DNA from 4 places in the Priestia sp. TRN 1309 genome. Region 2 is predicted to be linked to each of the others. Evidence: riboswitches for the same ligand, from Rfam matches in the RefSeq annotation. Region 2 holds a riboswitch; each other region holds the start of a gene.
What was found. A riboswitch is a leader RNA that binds a small molecule or an ion and turns the genes downstream of it on or off. The one in region 2 is predicted to bind thiamine pyrophosphate.
Positions count from the first base shown of each region.

Region 1: another riboswitch for thiamine pyrophosphate. It lies ahead of thiT (energy-coupled thiamine transporter ThiT); the one in region 2 lies ahead of tenA (thiaminase II).
Region 3: another riboswitch for thiamine pyrophosphate. It lies ahead of ACRPLQ_RS14940 (acetylornithine deacetylase); the one in region 2 lies ahead of tenA (thiaminase II).
Region 4: another riboswitch for thiamine pyrophosphate. It lies ahead of thiC (phosphomethylpyrimidine synthase ThiC); the one in region 2 lies ahead of tenA (thiaminase II).

Region 1 is NZ_JBOZGM010000002.1:541,512-544,688, forward strand. Features, by position in the region: gene ACRPLQ_RS10080 (amino acid permease) at 1-857, opposite strand, end outside; lysine riboswitch at 960-1,144, opposite strand; TPP riboswitch at 1,319-1,419, shown strand; gene thiT (energy-coupled thiamine transporter ThiT) at 1,452-2,060, shown strand; gene ACRPLQ_RS10090 (ethanolamine ammonia-lyase reactivating factor EutA) at 2,217-3,177, shown strand, end outside.
Region 2 is NZ_JBOZGM010000002.1:935,133-938,309, forward strand. Features, by position in the region: gene ACRPLQ_RS12080 (TspO/MBR family protein) at 116-862, opposite strand; TPP riboswitch at 1,089-1,187, shown strand; gene tenA (thiaminase II) at 1,283-1,972, shown strand; gene ACRPLQ_RS12090 (aldehyde dehydrogenase) at 2,000-3,177, opposite strand, start outside.
Region 3 is NZ_JBOZGM010000003.1:544,764-547,940, reverse strand. Features, by position in the region: gene ACRPLQ_RS14950 (PTS transporter subunit EIIC) at 1-588, shown strand, start outside; gene ACRPLQ_RS14945 (MupG family TIM beta-alpha barrel fold protein) at 585-1,595, shown strand; TPP riboswitch at 1,818-1,920, shown strand; gene ACRPLQ_RS14940 (acetylornithine deacetylase) at 2,035-3,177, shown strand, end outside.
Region 4 is NZ_JBOZGM010000011.1:21,011-24,187, reverse strand. Features, by position in the region: gene thiC (phosphomethylpyrimidine synthase ThiC) at 1-1,337, opposite strand, end outside; TPP riboswitch at 1,452-1,566, opposite strand; gene ACRPLQ_RS25315 (hypothetical protein) at 1,648-1,938, opposite strand; gene ACRPLQ_RS25310 (undecaprenyl-diphosphate phosphatase) at 2,397-3,177, shown strand, end outside.

The DNA.
Region 1 (3,177 bases), 390 kb from region 2:
GCAAACGCCAGACCTGCTCGTTCGAATATTAAAGTAAACGGACTTACTCGCACGTCATCACTTGCTAATGAATTCGCTGTGTATGGAATAAGCATTCCAATAACAAAAATAGCTAAAATATAAAATAACAAGATGCGCCAGAAGACTTGTTTAACTGCGCGAGGAACCGTTTTTTCCGGATCTTCACTTTCTCCAGCTGCGACTCCAAGCAACTCTGTTCCTTGGAATGAAAAACCAGCTGCCATAAAGATACCTAGTACAGTGAAGAATCCACCGTGAATCGGTCCATCACCAAGCGTGAAGTTTTTAAAACCCGGTGCTTCATTGTTAAAGATACCAAAAATCATCATAATACCAATAACTAAAAAGATAATAACCGTTACTACTTTAATTAACGAAAACCAAAATTCAGATTCACCAAATCCTTTTACAGAAAGGTAGTTAAGCCCAAACATAATTAATAAAAACAGTGCACTCCATAAAATAGAAGAAGAGTTCGGGAACCAAAATTTCATAATAAGGGCTCCAGCGGATAATTCAGCTGCAATCGTAATAGCCCAGTTATACCAGTAGTTCCAGCCGAGAGCGAAACCAAAGGATGGATCTACAAAACGAGACGCATACGTACTAAATGAACCAGCTTCAGGCATATAAGCTGCGAGCTCTGCTAGACTGGTCATCAAAAAGTAAACCATTACGCCAATAATAGCGTAAGCTAAAAGCGCTCCCCCAGGTCCTGCTGTGTGAATTGCTCCACCACTTGCTAGGAATAAGCCGGTTCCGATGGCTCCTCCTAATGAAATCATCGTTAAGTGGCGAGATTTCAACCCACGTTTTAATTCTTGCTGCTCTTGCATAGATAAATACTCCTTTCGAATGTACGGAAAGAGACGGGATAACATAAAAAAAGCCCGCAGTATATGTGCGCGCTTTTAAATCTGAAAACCGCGTCAACCTTCCGTGAAGATAGCTCTTCACATCACTCGCATGATGTGACAGTTCTGTTCCTGTTCGGAGACAGCCCCAGCTTAAATCAACCGAGAAGTGATCTAAACTTCGGCAATTTTTCCTTTCAAGCAACATCCTCAATGTTCTCTGCATTTCCGTTACTTTACTATTAAAAACTGCGACCTCTACCTCATCGATTAGGATGAGGGTTTTTTATATTCAATTGACATAAAAGAAGTATAACAAATACTAAAACGATTGTCATTATAAAAAATAGATTCAGAAAATAGAAACATCTTTGAAATCTCTCGAATCTATTTTGTTACATATGATATAATAAACATTGTCTTTATACTACATAAATATCCAAACGTACCACAGGGGGAGCCGCCGTGCTGAGAGTGAACGAAATGTTCAGACCCTTAGAACCTGTTAGTTAACGCTAGCGTAGGAATGTGGGAATAGTAGCATATATTTGCTTACTCCTGTGTAAACCGTTTGATATGAATGATTCAAAAACAGGAGTGAGAAACGTGAATAAAGCATTACCTTTACAGGCTAAAATTGAAATAGCTATTTTTGCAGCATTGGCACTTCTACTTGACCTTTTGCCTTCCATTAAGATTGCAACGGCTGTAAGTATTTCGTTCTCCATGGTGCCCATTTTTATTATGTGCTTTCGCTGGGGAGTAAAAGGCGGGGCTCTATCTGGTCTATTATGGGGGCTTTTGCAGTTAGCGACAGGAACGGCTTATATTTTAACAGCGCTACAAACATTTATTGAATATATTGTGGCTTTTGCTTTTATAGGTTTTGGAGGTATTTTTTCACAATCTATTAAAACAAATTTAGCTACCAATAACAGATCAAAAGCTTTTGTTTTGATTGTTTTATCCCTTATTATCGGAAGCTTCGCACGTTATTTCTGGCACTTTATTGCTGGTATTATTTTCTGGGGATCGTACGCACCAAAAGGTATGTCCGCTCTGTGGTATTCTTTTTCAATGAACGGTATTTCAATGGTAGGGTCACTAATAGCCTGCTTAGTCATTCTTTCATTGTTAATTCCATCGGCATCAAGAATGATTGTAACTAAATCACATTCATCATAAGAAAAAAGACTAAATCTACCAAGATTTAGTCTTTTTTGTCATTTGTCACCTTTCTTTACACAAAAGTGTGTCAGGTTTGATAACATAGTTAGTGAAATATTCAAAAAACTGTTTTATGATAGTCAACATATTCAAACGAGATAAAGGATTGATAGCATGCTACAGAAATGGATCACGAGCATAGGTTTAGATATTGGAACAAGTACAACAAAACTGATTGTAAGCAAGCTGTTAATAGCAAATCAACAAAATCAGTTTACGCTGCCAGGCTGTCAAATTATTGATCGTCAAGTAACGTATGCAAGTTCTATCTATACCACACCTATGCTAAACGAGGTTGAAATCGATGTTCAACGATTAACGGTACTACTAGAACAAGAGTACAAGAATGCAGAAATCTCCTTAGATCAAGTGGAGGCGGGCGCTGTGATCATCACAGGAGAAACTGCTAGAAAGCAAAATGCAGAAACTATCGTTCACTATCTAGCCGAACATGCTGGAGATTTTGTTGTTGCAACAGCCGGTGCTGACTTGGAAGGAATATTGGCGGCAAAAGGATCAGGAGCAATCCAACATTCCGCTGAAACAAATGCAGTAATTGCCAATATTGATGTAGGAGGAGGCACCGCTAACATCGCTTTATGTCAAAACGGAAAAGTGATCGAAACGTTTACGCTGCATGTAGGTGGAAGATTAATTCGGCTGAATTCAGACGGCTTTGTTACCTACGTTTCACCTTATTTAACTGAATTTTTAAAAAATAATTCTTTAATACTGCGAGAAGGTGAAAAAGCAACATTTGAAAAACTCTCGTCTATCTGTCAATTACTAGCTGAAGAAACCGTGAATTATGTAAGAGCACTAATTCAAACCTCTTCGCTGCTCGTTTCTCCTCATACAAGATCTTCTATCCAACCAGAAACAATTATGATTTCAGGAGGGGTAGGAGCAATGATGGAGAAGCAAAAGCCGAAAACAGTGAGGGAAGTGGCTGTACATGGAGACATTGGTCCTCTGCTAGCGTATCAGTTTCAATCCATACACGTATCTCAAGCCGCTGAAACAACGCGCGCTACTGTCATTGGGGCTGGCATGCAAAATACAGAAGTTAGCGGAT
Region 2 (3,177 bases):
TACCAATTGTTGTTCCTTTTGGTATTTTAATTAGCTTAATTGCTTTTACAGCTGCTTTTTTACAATCAAAAGAGCATCATAAAAAGCTCTAGCTTACAAAAGCTAGAGCTTCTTTTTAAAAACGTCTATAGCGTTTAATCAGTCCCACAATAATAGCAATTGCTAATAAAACAATCGAGATGATAACAGTAATGACAATTGGCTGATTTCCACTTTGTTTCACCGCAATGGCAATATAAGCCCAAATAAAAACAAGCGGATAAACAGCGTCTCGGTTTTTTAATGTAAACATAATGCCCAGCGCAGCCCCTACCAGCAGCATAATAATCGTCCATGCTAATTCATTTAGGCCAAGCAAGTGCTGTATTCCATTTGCTTGAAATACGACAAATACATTAACAATAGTCGCAACAGAAATCCATCCAAGATAAAGCGAAATCGGCAGACGCATAAACCATGTCGTCATCCGAGAATGCTGAATAATGGAATATACAATCATTAATGTGCCTAAAATAAAGAGCATAACTAAAAGGGATAACTTATAGTAATCGTTTTGGAAAATAAAGATCCACGCACTATTTAACAAACAGTTTAGAAAAAACCAAATGCCGATACGTGCATATATTTCCTTTTGATCTTCTCTTGCAAAAAATTGGCGTATAACCCAAATGGTTAATAACAAATAAATAACGCCCCAGATAGCAAAGGCATAACCGGCTGGTGTAAACAACGTAGGAACTTGCGCAGAAGCCTCTGCCGTTGTTTTGCCTCCTATTGGAATCGCATTTGCTAAATAATTCACAAGAAGTGTAATAGCCAAGCCTACTGTATTTAATACAGCATACAAACGAAATTTTGCCATTTTGTTCTCTCCTTTCTTCTATTTATATGGGCATGTTTCGGAGACGAAAACGGCTCTTCCCTTCATTAATACCTCTTCTTCCCTAAAAATATGCATTTTTAAACAAAAATGATTAAAAATAGCTTCAAGAAGCTACCTCTTTAAGAGATAAAAACCGTTAGGGAACAATTTTCCGTAACGCTTTCTATTTTTCAGAATATATGGTAAGTTAAACATAGACTAATAGGAAGTCCACTAGGGGTGCCGACCGGCTGAGACAAGTTTTCTTGATCCCTTTGAACCTGATCTGGCTCATACCAGCGTAGGAAAGTGGCAATGTTCAGTTTTGTACTGTCATTTGCCACTCCGTTTATAAACGGAGTGTTTTTTATTTCCTTTATGTGCTTGTTTGTGACTTCCTCATATTAAAGGAGGATTTTGATGTCATTTTCATCTCAATTAAGACAAGAAGCAAACTATATTTACGAAGCCATTTTTAACCACCCTTTTATTAAAGGAATTGCTGAAGGAGACGTGCCAAAAGAGGCGCTTATTCACTACGTTTCTCAAGACTACGAATACTTAACAGCATTTGTCCGCATTTACGGCGCTGCTTTAACAAAATGCCGCACGCGTACCGAAATGGAAGCCTTTAATGCCGGCATTTCTACGGTATTACATAGTGAAGTACACCCTCATAATAATTTTTGTGAAGTAGCAGGCGTACGCTATGAAGACCTCCACACTGAGGCTCTTTCACCAACGGCCAGCCACTACATTAACCATATGACAAGCGTTGCGCATACAGGCAGCTTAGCGGAAATCATTGCCGTGCTTCTTCCATGTCCGTGGACGTACGTTGAAATTGGCCAGCGCATTACAGAACAAGTAAATCCATCTCCTTCTCATCCTTTTTATGAATGGATTCAGTTTTATAATAATGAAGAAATGAATGGCACAACACAATGGTTTTGTAACAAGCTTGATGAACTCGCCGAACAAGCGACTGAAGAAGAACGTAATCGTATGAAAGATCACTTTATCAAAAGCTGTGAGCTGGAGTATTTATTTTGGGAAATGGCGTATACACAAGAAAAATGGCCGCTTTCTCAGCTTTCACTTTCAAAATAACGAAAAAGCCTCCTATCAGGAGGCTTTTTATTTCAATAATTTTTTAATCATTTTCAAGTTTTGTTTCTCTGAAGGATAGCGGAATGACAAATCAAACTTGGTTGTTTGAGACAGCATGCTTTTAAAATGAGAAAATGTCTGAAAGCTGTCTTTTCCATGATATTGGCCCGTACCGCTTTCTCCAACTCCGCCAAAGGGTAAATATGGCGTAGCGATATGCATAAGCGTATCATTTATACAGCCTCCTCCAAATGAAAGACGCTCCGTTATGACATTTTGTACATTTGCACTTTCCGTAAACAAGTAAAGAGCTAACGGCTTAGCTTTTTCTTGAACTTTATGAATAACTTCGTCTAGCGTTTCGTATTCAATCATAGGAAGAATAGGCCCAAAAATTTCTTCTTGCATAACGTCTGATGTCCAGCTTACTTCACTTAACACCGTAGGTTCTATTGTGAGCGTACTTTTATTATACCCGCCTCCAACTATAGCGTTTCCGTCTTTTAAAAACTCAACTAGCCGAATAAAATGGCGCTCACTGACAATACGGCCGTAGCGCTCACTTTCAAGCGGATTACTACCGTAAAATTGATAAATCGCTTCGCGAAGTTTCTCCACTAGCTGCGCTTTTACCTTTTTATGCACGAGCAAATAATCGGGAGCAACGCACGTTTGGCCTGCATTCATTCCTTTGCCAAACATAATTCGCTTCGCTGCAAGATCTAGGTTTGCATCTTCATGTACAATGCACGGACTTTTTCCTCCTAGCTCCAGCGTGACGGGAATAAGCTGCTTTCCTGCTTCTTGCATAATAATTTTCCCTACATTTACACTTCCCGTAAAGAAAATATAATCGAGGGGCTGTTTTAAAAGCATGCTCGTCGTGTCTACAGCGCCTTCAATCACCGTCACAAATGCGGGATCAAAAGCCTCAGCTAGTAATTCTTGTATAACCCGAGATACGCTAGGCGTTAATTCAGAAGGCTTTATAATCGCCGTGTTTCCAGCGGCAATCGCTCCTACTAAAGGAGACAGCGCTAATTGAAACGGATAATTCCACGGAGCAATAATTAACGCGACTCCATACGGTTCAGGCACAATTTTCCCTTTAGAGCCCACGTGTGTTAAAGCGGTTTTTACTTTTTTAGGCTTCATCCATTTTACTAAATGCTTAAGCGTAAACCGAATTTCCTCTAGTAAAATCC
Region 3 (3,177 bases), on a different contig from region 2:
GTGGTATTCATGCCAATCGGCGGCTTCATTTCAGATGGAATCACAAAAGGTCTTTTAGGAGTTTTAGAGGTTGGAGGAGTTGTAGCAGGCTTTGTTTTAGGGGCAACGTTTTTGCCGCTCGTTATTACAGGACTGCATCAAGGTCTTACTCCGGTCCATTTAGAGCTTATTAATTCGATTGGAGATGATCCGCTTCTTCCTATACTAGCAATGGGCGGAGCCGGTCAGGTTGGTGCAGCTTTTGCTATTTATATCAAAACAAAGAAAAAACGCTTAAAGCGAGCAATTGGAGGCGCACTTCCTTCAGGGCTGCTGGGAATCGGAGAGCCGCTTATTTTTGGAGTCACACTTCCTTTAGGGCGTCCATTTTTAACCGCTTGTCTTGGAGCTGGAATCGGCGGAGCGTTTCAGGCGCACTTCCATATTGCAACTGTAGCAGTGGGAGTATCGGGTTTGCCGCTTACGTTTTTAGTTCATGCGCATCAAATTCTTCTTTATTTACTTGGATTAGTTATTGCTTACGCAGCAGGCTTTATTTGTACCTATTTCTTTGGATTTAACGATGAAATGGCGAGGGAGTTTGAATGATTGGCATTTCATTTTATTTGAACGATAGAGATGCCAAACAAAGATTAGTAGAAGCGAGTGAATGCGGCGTTACACGCGCATTCACTTCACTTCACATTCCAGAGGAAAAAGGAGATTTGGCTGAACGGGCAAAAGAATTGCTTCATGTGGCTAGAGATTGTGGAATAAGCGTGTATGCAGATGTATCTAAGCATACACCGGTTCATTTAGGTATCGAAAGCCTTATGACTCTATCTTCACTTGGCGTATCAGGTATTAGACTAGACGATGGCTTTAGCGTAGAAGAAACGATTTTACTTGCGGATGAGTTTTATATTGCCCTTAATGCAAGTACAGTGTCAAAACTAGAAATAGAAGCGCTATTATCTGCAGGCCTTCATCATCATCAGCTGCTTGCTTGGCATAATTTTTATCCGCGGCCTGAAACAGGGCTTGAAGAAACGTTTTTTCAACAGCAAACAGATTTATTTAATGAACTTCGTATTCCAGTTTGTGCTTATATTCCTGGAGAAGGCGAAAAGAGAGGACCTATTTATCAAGGACTTCCTACTAGAGAAAAAGACCGTAATAAATGTCCTTTTACCTCTGCAGTAGATTTATACGGATGCGGAGTAACGGAGGTTTATATTGGAGATCCATACGCCAGTTCAAATTTATTAAAACGTTTAGTTCAATATCAAGAAAACCGCATTATTCCGCTACGCATTCGTTCACCTCATATACAGGGAACGTACAGCGTGCGTCCGGATGTATCAAGAGACGTTCTGCGTTTGGTTGATACACGATCTGTAAAACCAGTGCTGCCATTTCATACAGTAGAACGCAGAATCGGAGCAATTACAATGGACAATGATGGCTACGGACGTTACAGAGGAGAGGTTCAAATAGCTAAAAGGAATTTGTCTGCAAATGCTAATGTGAATGTGATTGGGTATGTAATAGAAGAAGATCATGAGCTGCTTTCATTAGTGAGACCGGGGCAAAAGCTTGAGCTTATTACTGTCTGAAGGAAAAAACGGTGTATTTTTAAAGAAGCCAATAGCTAACTAGTAATGTCACAAAAACAAAGAGCACACACTGCATGAAAAAGGTGTGTGCTTTTTCTTTTACTACTAAAAAGGAAACTATTTTCATTACCATATCATGAACCTTTCTATTGAATAAAACGCTTTACTATGATAAAACTATTACAGGTAAACATATGATAATAGATTAATTTCATAGAGATACAACACCACTAGGGGTGCTTTCGAAGCTGAGAGAGACGATAAGTCTTAACCCTTATAACCTGAACTAGGTAATACTAGCGTAGGAAAGAGGTATTGTAATGGATGTTTTGTATGGGATTTCCTTACGAACTCGTTATAATAATTTTGTGTACATAAACAAAAACACTTCTTTCCTGCGAAAGAAGTGTTTTTTTATGCGTAAAGGAAGGTGTCATACATGAAAGAAACAATTGATTTGCTTGTCAAACAGGTAGAGGAGCGCAAAGGAGAGTTAATCCAGTTATTAACAACGCTTGTTTCGTATAAAACGCCAGCGCCTCCTGCACGAAATTCTCATGAAGCGCAGCTGTACGTAGCGGATTTTCTTAAAAACTGCGGTTTTTCCATTGATATGTGGGACTTATATTCTAACGACCCTATCGTAGTGGGAACGTTAAAAGGACAAAAATCGGCTGACTATCAAAGCTTGATTATTAACGGCCATATGGATGTTGCTGAGGTACAAGAAAATGAAAATTGGGAAACCAATCCGTTTGAAGCTGTTGTGAAAGACAATATGATAATTGGACGCGGAGTTGCTGATATGAAAGGCGGTTTGGCGGGAGCATTATTTGCAGTTCAGCTTTTAACAGAAGCAGGAATCGAGCTGCCAGGAGACTTGATTTTTGAATCCGTTGTAGGAGAAGAAGTAGGAGAGGCAGGTACGCTGCAATGCTGTCAGAAAGGGTATACAGCTGATTTTGCGCTTGTAGTCGATACAAGTGATTTACATATTCAAGGTCAAGGCGGAGTGATCACGGGATGGATTACGATAAAAAGCAGTAAAACCTATCATGACGGTACACGCCGAAGTATGATTCATGCTGGAGGAGGGCTGTTAGCCGCAAGCGCTATTGAAAAGATGGCAAAAGTGATCGGAGGGCTACAAGAATTGGAGCGTCACTGGGCTGTTACAAAGAGCTATCCAGGATTTTTGCCAGGGACAAATACGATTAATCCAGCAGTAATCGAAGGCGGAAGACATGCTGCTTTTATTGCAGATGAATGCAGGCTGTGGATCACCGTTCACTATTATCCTAATGAATCGTACGACCAAGTATCAAAAGAAGTGGAAGAATATATTATAGCTATTGCAAAAGCAGATCCATGGTTAAAAGATAATCTGCCAACCTTTGAATGGGGAGGCACATCAATGATTGAAGACAGAGGAGAAATCTTTCCGTCATTAGAAATTGATGAAAATCATGCAGGAGTGCAGCTGCTTGCAAATACTCATGAACAAATGGAAGGGAAAAAACCTCCAATTGATGTGTCAACTAGCGTAACAGACGGGGGATGGCTAGCTGATGCGGGAATTCCC
Region 4 (3,177 bases), on a different contig from region 2:
CCAAACCAGCCAATCATTGCAGCACCAATACCTGATGTAATATGGTCATAGCCTGGAGCGATGTCGGTTGTAAGCGGTCCAAGAGTATAGAAGGGAGCTTCCTGGCATATTTCCATTTGTTTATCTACGTTTTCTTTGATGAGATGCATTGGAACATGTCCAGGACCTTCAATCATAACTTGAACATCGTGTTTCCAAGCAATTTTAGTTAATTCACCAAGCGTTTCTAATTCACCGAACTGTGCCTCATCATTAGCATCTGCAATGGAACCAGGACGTAGCCCATCGCCAAGCGAAATAGCAATATCGTATGCTTTACAGATTTCACAGATTTCTTCAAAGCGAGTATATAAAAAGTTCTCTTCATGATGAGCTAAACACCACTGCGCCAAGATGGATCCTCCGCGTGAAACAATACCTGTCGTACGTTTCGCTGTCAGAGGAATATAACGTAAAAGAACACCTGCGTGAATAGTAAAGTAATCAACACCTTGTTCTGCTTGTTCAATTAATGTATCGCGGTATGCTTCCCACGTTAGATCTTCTGCTACGCCTTTTACTTTTTCAAGCGCTTGGTAAATAGGAACGGTCCCTACAGGAACAGGCGAGTTGCGGATAATCCATTCGCGTGTTGTGTGAATATCCTTTCCAGTTGATAGATCCATAATTGTATCGGCTCCCCAACGCGTTGCCCATGTCATTTTTTCTACTTCATCTTCAATAGCTGAACGAATAGCTGAATTTCCGATATTAGCATTAATTTTCACATGGAATTTGCGGCCGATAATCATCGGTTCGCTCTCAGGGTGATTGATATTATTAGGGATAATTGCACGTCCTCTTGCTACTTCTTCACGCACAACTTCAGGATTCATCTGTTCACGAATAGCGATAAATTCCATTTCGGGCGTGATGATTCCTTTTTTCGCATAGTGCATTTGCGTTACATTTTGATTTTTTTTCGCGCGCAAAGGTAAACGTTTAGTGATAAAGCGCTCGTACTGATCTCTTGGATCACCGTCATAATAACCGTTATCCTGTGGCTGAACCGTACGGCCTTGATATGTTTCTACATCGTTTCGTTCTGCAATCCACTTTTCGCGCAGAGCCGGTAATCCTTTTTGTAAATTAATTTCATAAGAGGGATCTGTATAAACACCGCTCGTGTCGTATACACGTACGGGACTATTTTCTTCTTCACCAAAAGACCCTGTAGTAGGAGACTGATGAATTTCACGCATAGGTACTTTAAGGTCTTGTCTGGATCCTTGGACATATACTTTGTGACTGTTTGGAAAAGGCTTTTTCATAGAAACTGATACATTTTGTTTTGACATTACATATTCCTCCGGTTTCGCATAAAGTGTAGCTATACCGAACCATAAAAAAAATCGGGTTCTGTGATAGACAGAACCCGATGGAATAGGCAAAAAAAGAATAAAACTATACTATTCTTTTCAAGACTACTTCCCTCCGCTGGTATAACCCAAATCAGGTTCAAAGGGTTAAAGAGTTTTATTGCACTCTTCTCTCAGTCTGAGCTATCAGACACCCCTAGTAGAAATAACATTCAAATTATTCAATTTACGGCTTAAGTTTACCATCATTCGGTAAAAAATCAACCCTTAAATAAAAAAAGCTAGACAATTAGCGTTGTCTAGCAGCATCGATTGCAATCACAATAGCTGTAATAATATGCATGATAAATCCCAAAAATGGAATCCAAGCAACCAGTGAGGTAACAAGTCCTAGTATGTTTCCATAAGCAGATAACCCTCGTCTATTAGCTAAAATGAGTGTGATAGCATGAAGAATAAATCCAATAAAAAGAGGAGTATAGCTAAAGCCCATAACAATCCCCGCGCCAATTAAAGGAATTCCCAGCAAGGCTTCATACCCAGCAGTGACCCATTTCATTGTACGTACATTTCCATTCATAGTAAAAAGCCTCCTAAAAAAGATACTACTATATACGAGAAAAGAGAGAAAAAAGTTTCAAATTACTTAGGGGATATGTCGTATAAGTCAGCCCTATTGGAATAAAATGATAGATGACAGTAAAGGGGGATGGAAAAAACATAATAATTTAGTCATTTTTTTACACTAAAGAAAAATAGTCTAGATGATTCATTTTTAGCTAAGGGACCAGAATTTATACTGAACATAGTGACTGCTTTTTAAAATAAATAAAAGCTGATATCGTGTTTTTTGGTTGTAGCATGTAAGCTTTTTATTACAAATTATTAAAGATTCTTATCTTTTTGCAAATACACATTGTATTTCATAGTTTTAACAATTATGATAAAAAAGCAAGTGTCAAAATAGGAAAATAGTTGAGCATGTAAAACGAAGCGATAAGCTTATTAATTTGAAAGAAAGGCAAGGTACATAGCTTTATGTGGGAAATTATTGTAGCAATCATTTTAGGGATTGTAGAAGGTTTAACAGAGTTTGCTCCCGTTTCGTCAACTGGGCATATGATTATTGTGGATGACCTGTGGTTAAATTCAAAAGAATTATTTTCATCTCCAGTAGCTAATACATTTAAGATTGTTATTCAGCTAGGGTCGATCTTAGCAGTAGTTGTTATTTTTAAAGATCGTTTTATTAATTTATTAGGATTGGGAAAAAAACCAGCTGCTGCAATTGGACCGACAAATCGCTTAAATTTAATGCAAGTAATTGTTGGTTTGTTACCCGCAGGAGTGTTAGGACTTTTGTTTGATGATTACATTGATGAACATTTGTTTTCTTTAAATACGGTGCTAATTGGCTTAGTGGTCGGAGCTGTATTAATGATTCTAGCAGATTTGTTTGGACCTAAACGTCCGCGTGTAGAGACGGTGGACCAAATGTCTTATGGACAAGCACTAGGTATAGGACTGTTTCAATGTATTGCTCTTTGGCCAGGTTTTTCTCGTTCAGGCTCAACGATTTCAGGAGGGGTTCTTCTTGGAATGAGCCATAAGGCAGCCGCAGATTTTACATTTATTATGGCAGTGCCAATTATGGCAGGAGCAAGTGGACTTTCATTGGTTAAAAACTGGCAGTATTTCACATCAGATGCACTACCGTTTTTTATTGCTGGTTTTATCAGCGCCTTTATTTTTGCGCTTATATCGATTCGCTTTTTCTTAAAATTAATCAACCGCATTAAATTAGTTCCGTTTGCCATTT